Linked DNA regions of Rhizobium sp. SSA_523. The protein of the gene in region 1 interacts with the protein of each later gene in a pairwise test. Links are inferred from orthologs where the notes say so. Each region holds a gene or a part of one and is shown in the gene's direction. Other genes may lie near its edges. The genes, in order: def and QTJ18_RS21470.

What was found.
Region 2: the proteins of def (region 1) and QTJ18_RS21470 interact in binary tests that used the Escherichia coli proteins (3 or more experiments, as listed by UniProt). The link is inferred for Rhizobium sp. SSA_523 from one-to-one orthologs.

Annotation. Positions count from the first base shown.
Region 1 is NZ_CP129382.1:3,244,164-3,247,227, forward strand. The notes cover bases 86-2,831. They hold def (peptide deformylase), read left to right. Parts: upstream 86-1,073; coding sequence 1,074-1,589; downstream 1,590-2,831. Other genes in these bases: QTJ18_RS23685 (DNA recombination protein RmuC), read right to left, coding at 86-949; fmt (methionyl-tRNA formyltransferase), read left to right, coding at 1,725-2,660; truA (tRNA pseudouridine(38-40) synthase TruA), read left to right, coding at 2,660-2,831. In the rest of the region: more of QTJ18_RS23685, read right to left, coding at 1-85; more of truA, read left to right, coding at 2,832-3,064. UniProt on the Escherichia coli protein: Removes the formyl group from the N-terminal Met of newly synthesized proteins. Requires at least a dipeptide for an efficient rate of reaction. N-terminal L-methionine is a prerequisite for activity but the enzyme has broad specificity at other positions.
Region 2 is NZ_CP129382.1:2,778,511-2,781,658, reverse strand. Bases 88-2,917 are described here. They hold QTJ18_RS21470 (aspartate-semialdehyde dehydrogenase), read left to right. Parts: upstream 88-900; coding sequence 901-1,935; downstream 1,936-2,917. Other genes in these bases: QTJ18_RS21465 (lytic murein transglycosylase), read left to right, coding at 2,117-2,917; QTJ18_RS21475 (MraY family glycosyltransferase), read right to left, coding at 88-531. Outside these bases: more of QTJ18_RS21475, read right to left, coding at 1-87; more of QTJ18_RS21465, read left to right, coding at 2,918-2,929.

The DNA of each region.
Region 1 (3,064 bases):
GCAGCGCCACCTCGCTCTGGACGAGATGCGCCTGTTCGCGCATGCGCTGATCCTTGAGGAGCGCCTGCAGGACCTGGATGGAGAGCATCAGCAGCGATGGCGAGACGATGACGATGCGCAGCCGCTGCGCCTTCTGCACAACGCCTTCGAAATGCTCGTGAATCTCAGCGAAGATGGATTCGGAGGGCACGAAGAGAAAGGCCGTCTCCTGCGTTTCGCCGGCCAGAAGGTATTTCTCGGCAATATCCTTGATATGCGTTTCCAGGTCGCGCCGGAATTGCTGCCCGGCCATCTTGCGCTGGTCGGGATGGGGCGCGTCGCGAAAGGCATGCCAGGCTTCGAGCGGAAATTTGGCGTCGATGACAAGCGGCGGCGCGTCATTCGGCATGGTGATCGTGCAGTCCGGCCGCAGGCCGTTGGAGAGTGTGGTCTGAAAGCTGTAGGCGCCCTTTGGCAGGCCGTCTGCGACGATCACTTCCATGCGCCCTTGTCCGAAGGCGCCACGCGTCTGCTTGTTGGAGAGAATGGCCTGCAGCCCCACCACATCCTTGGCCAGCGTCTGGATATTGCTCTGCGCCGCATCGATCACCGCCAGTCTCTCCTGCAGGAGGCGCAGGTTGTCATGGGTGGATTTGGTCTGTTCGGCAATCGTCGAGCCGAGCCTGTGGGTCATGCCGTCGAGTCTCTGGTTGACCGCGCGGTTGAGCTCCGCCTGGCGGCTGCCCAGGGCCTCCGTCATGGCGGACATGCGGCCCTGCATTTCGGCCTGCGCCCGTAAAAGCGTGTCCAGGCGGTTCTCCATCTCCTCGCGCCGCCGGCTCGCCGCGCGGCGGGTAAGCCAGACGGCGAGAAGGAGGAGAAGGGCCGCGCCGCCCAGAATGAGGCCGATGGGACCCGCAAGCAGTGCGGCCAAAGCCGGATCGACGAGTGAAGCATTTGCGTGTTGCATCGGACGACCCTAAACAAGAAAGCAGGAGCCGAAAAGATCAAAACATGAACAAACCGGCGAAAATCCGCCAAATCGGGTCATCCGGCCAGTTTCATCCGGAAAAAAGATGCGTTATGGGAAGCGCATGACGATCAAGCCGCTTATCATTCTCCCCGATCCCCTTCTGCGTCAGGTGTCCAAGCCGATCGAGCAGGTCGATTCCGACGTGCTGCAACTGGCCGATGACATGCTGGAAACCATGTATGACGCGCCGGGGATAGGCCTGGCGGGCATACAGATCGGCGTGCCGCGCCGTATTCTTGTGGTCGACGTGTCGCGCGAAGGCGAGGAAAAGCAGCCGCTGGTGGTGATCAACCCGACCATTCTCACCTCCTCGGACGAGCGCTCGGTCTATGAGGAAGGCTGCCTGTCCATTCCCGATTACTATGCAGAGGTGGAGCGTCCGGCGTCCGTGACGGTGGACTATGTCGGACGCGATGGTAAGCAGCACCAGATCGAGGCCGACGGCCTTCTCGCCACTTGTTTGCAGCACGAGATCGACCATCTGAACGGGGTGCTGTTCATCGATCATATATCGCGGCTGAAGCGCGAGATGGTGATCAAGAAATTCACTAAGGCAGCCAAGACCAGGGCCATCTGACGGCGTCGGGGCCAGTCGTCGCACATGCATCCCGGCTGCACGATCGGGTTTTGACACGCCCTGCCTGATCCGGGCTTGATCTTCTATGCTTGAGCCGGTTTGAAGGCGCCTGATCGAAACGAGGAGACCCGGCCAATGGCACTGCGCATCATCTTCATGGGGACGCCCGAATTTTCCGTGCCGACCCTGCGCGCCCTCAAGGCGGCCGGACACGTGATCGTGGCGGTCTATACCCAGCCTCCCCGCCCGGGCGGCCGCCGCGGCCTCGACCTGCAGAAATCGCCGGTCCATCAGGCGGCGGAACTTCTCGGCATTCCGGTCTTCACGCCGCTGAATTTCAAGGATCCGGAGGAGCGCGCCCGTTTTCGCGCCCATGCGGCCGATGTGGCGGTGGTGGTCGCCTATGGACTGCTTCTGCCGATGGAGGTTCTGGAGGGCACGCGGCTCGGCTGTTACAACGGCCATGCCTCCCTCCTGCCGCGCTGGCGCGGCGCCGCGCCCATCCAGCGGGCCATCATGGCCGGCGATGACAAGACCGGCATGATGGTGATGAAGATGGAGAAGGGCCTGGATACCGGCCCTGTGGCGCTGACGGCGGAGGTGGAGATTGCGAAAGACACCACGGCCGGTGAGTTGCATGACCGGCTGATGCAGGTCGGGGCGCGCGCCATGGTCGAGGCCATGGAAAAGCTGGAGGCTGATGAACTGCCGCTGACGCCGCAGCCGCAGGATGGCGTTCTCTATGCCGCCAAGATCGATAAAAGCGAAACGCGGATCGATTTCACCAGGCCGGCCGCTGTGGTCCACGATCACATCCGCGGTCTCTCGCCCTTTCCCGGCGCCTGGTTCGAAGCCGTGATCGCCGGCAGGACGGAGCGGATCAAGGTTCTGGCCAGCAGCCTTGCCGAGGCAAAGGGTGAGGCGGGCATGGTGCTGGACGACAGGCTGACAGTGGCCTGCGGCGAGGGAGCGATCCGACTGATCCGCCTGCAGAAAGCCGGTGGCAAGCCGCTGGACGCCGAAACCTTCCTGCGCGGGACTGCGCTTGCCGCCGGAACGAGGCTGGCCTGATGCCGCGCTTCAAGATGACCGTCGAATATGACGGCAGCCCCTATGTCGGCTGGCAGCGCCAGGAAAATGGCCATTCCGTGCAGTCGGCGATCGAGAAGGCCATTCGCTCCCTGACCGGCGAGACCGTCTCCATTCGCGCGGCCGGCCGCACGGATTCCGGCGTTCACGCCTTCGGGCAGGTGGTGCATGCCGATCTGGCGCGGGCCTGGGTGCCCTACAAGCTGCGCAATGCGCTGAATGCGCATCTGGCGATGGCCGGGGAGAAGGTGTCGATCCTGCAGGTAGAGGCCGTCGACGACGGCTTCGACGCGCGCTTTTCGGCGCTGCGTCGCCATTATCTCTACCGCATCATCACACGCGCCTCGCCGCTCGCCATCGAAGCCAGGCGGGCCTGGTGGGTGTCG
Region 2 (3,148 bases), 470 kb from region 1 along the record:
ATCCGGAGCGGTCAGGGCGGCGATCAGCATCGCGGACAGCATCATCATCATCGCCTGCTGGCCTGCCAGCCCGTCGATGCCGTCCATGAAGTTGAAGAGGTTGATCCACCAGAGGCCCGCCAGAAGCAGGAACAGAAAGGAGAGGGCGGTCAGGATGACGGAGGCCGGCGAGGCAAGGATCAGGGTGGCATGGCTGGTCCAGATGCACAGGCCGGTCACCAGCGCCTGCACGGGCAGGCGCGTCCTCGCGCTCAAGGGACGCCAATCGTCGATCAGGCCGACCAGCGCGATGATGAAGCCGAGCATCAGCAGGATGAGCGAGGTCTGGTCCAGGCCGGGCAGCAACAGGCCTGCAAGAAGCGAACCGATCACAATGCCGCATCCGCCGCCCGTCGGCGTCGGAATCTTGTGCGACGAGCGGGCCACCGGGGCCTGCACAAGGCCGAGGTGATGCGCCTTGTAGATGATGAGACGGACAAGCCCGGCGCTGACGATGGCAGCGCAAAGCAGAATGAGCAATTGGCCAGGCATTGATGCGCCCCGATCACTGTGGCTTTGTATCGCTGGTAGAGCGTGGCTCTTGCCTTGTCCAGCAAAAGGCGTTGCAGGCCGCGCTCTTGACTCGGGCGTGAAATCTTCTAAGGAGTTGGCGGGAAAGGACGCAAGAATGGTTCGCCGCGTGTTCGACATCGCTGCTTCATTGTGCCCGGCATATGCTGCCGGTGCGTTTGCGCCTGTCTATATGTCTTCCAAAACCAAGGCCAAAACGACGACGAAAACCGTCTGACGTCTCTGGCCTACCGCTCTCTCCCCGGTTCGGCCGGGGACAAGGAACAGCACGTGCGTCATGCCGTGGTTCCCCTCCGCCACCCGAGGAGAGAAGAGAAAGAGAGCAGGATTATGGGTTTCAAGATTGCAGTCGTGGGCGCAACCGGGAATGTCGGCCGTGAGATGCTGAACATTCTGTCGGAGCGCGGCTTCCCCGCAGATGAGGTGGTAGCGCTCGCCTCCGCACGCAGCCAGGGCACGGAAGTCTCCTTCGGCGACAAGGTGCTGAAGGTCTCCAACCTGGAGAATTACGATTTCTCCGACACCGATATCTGCCTGATGTCCGCCGGCGGCACGATCTCGCAAAAGTGGTCGCCCAAGATCGGCGCGCAGGGCTGCGTCGTCATCGACAATTCCTCCGCCTGGCGCTACGATTCCGAAGTTCCGCTCATCGTTCCGGAAGTCAACCCGGATGCCATTGCCGGTTTCCCGAAGAAGAACATTATCGCCAATCCGAATTGCTCGACGGCGCAGCTGGTCGTGGCGCTGAAGCCGCTGCATGATTTTGCCAAGATCAAGCGCGTCGTCGTCTCCACCTACCAGTCGGTGTCCGGTGCCGGCAAGGAAGGCATGGATGAGCTCTTCACCCAGACCCGCGCCGTCTTCGTGGCGGATCCGGTGGAAGCCAAGAAGTTCAGCAAGCGCATCGCCTTCAACGTGATTCCGCATATCGATGTCTTCATGGAAGACGGCTATACGAAGGAAGAGTGGAAGGTCCTGGCCGAGACCAAGAAGATGCTGGATCCCAAGATCAAGGTCACCTGCACGGCTGTTCGCGTGCCGGTCTTCATCGGCCATTCGGAATCCGTCAACATCGAATTCGAAAACGAGATCACGGCCGATCAGGCGCGCGACATCCTGCGCGAGGCGCCCGGCTGCCTCGTCGTCGACAAGCGGGAGAATGGCGGTTACGTCACTCCCATCGAATGCGCCGGCGAAGACGCAACCTACATTTCGCGCATTCGCGAAGACGCGACCGTCGAAAACGGCCTTGCCATGTGGGTGGTCTCCGACAACCTGCGCAAGGGTGCTGCGCTCAATGCCGTGCAGATCGCCGAGCTTCTGGTCAATCGTGGCCTGATCAAGCCCCGCAAGCAGGCAGCCTGATACGGCTCATTAAGTATATTTAGATACAAGCCTTGCTCGGAAGAGCAGGGCTCCTTCGCGCATCACGATCTTTTCATAAACGGAACGGTTGTCGGTAAGGAAGGCGCCCGGCATAACCGCATAGGCACGGCGGTCGTCATCGGTGGCGGCGGCAAAACAACTTGCATGGGGTCTCATGACGATGTTCAAGACGTTGATGGGTGGCGCAGTCGCAGTGACGATCGCCATCTTCTCGCCGGCAGCCCAGGCCGCTCAGTGCGGCAATGATGCTTCCGGCTTCACAGCCTGGGTGGACAATTTCAAGCGGCAGGCGCCGGCCAACGGCATTCCGGCCGCCGTGGTCACGCGGGCGCTTGCGGATGTCCAATACAATCGTCCCACCATACGGGCCGATCGCGGGCAGAAAAGCTTCAAACTGTCATTCGATCAGTTCATGAAGAAGCGCGGCGGCCAGGCGATCATCTCGCGCGGCAAGAGCATGAAGGCGTCCAATGCGGCGCTGTTTTCCGCCATCGAGCGCCGCTATGGCGTGCCTGCTGGCCCGCTTCTGGCGATCTGGGGCATGGAAACCGGCTTTGGCGGCTTCCTCGGCGACCAGCACACGCTTTCCGCCGTGACCACGCTGGCTTATGATTGCCGCCGCTCGGCCTATTTCACCGAACAGCTTTACGCGGCGCTGCAGCTCGTGGCCCGCGGCGATCTCAGCCCTTCGGCTCGGGGTGCGGCGCATGGTGAAATCGGCCAGACGCAATTCTTGCCGCTCAACGTTCTGCGCTATGGTGCAGACGGCGATGGCGACGGCCATATCGACATGGTCCGGTCGCGAGCCGATGCCTTGGCCTCGACCGCCAATTTCCTCGTCGGTCACGGCTGGCGTGCCGGCGCCGGCTACCAGCCGGGACAGCCGAATTTCGTGGCGATCCAGGGATGGAATGCGGCATCCGTCTATCAGCAGGCCATTGCCCATATCGGCGCGCAGATCGACGGCCGCTAAGCAGACCTGCATTGGCCTGCCGACGCTTCGTCCGCTTAGGTTTGTTTTGACGCAGGTTCTGGTCGGAAAACGCTTTTCCGGCCGGCCACCGGGACAGGCTGCAGGCATAGCGTGATGACAGGCCCGGCTTCCACGAAGGCCGGGCTGCTGCCAGGGACCGGTCCGTCTAGACGCGGAGCCTTTTAGTCAGACAGCGGTGAGTCAGGCCGTGGTCAGGCA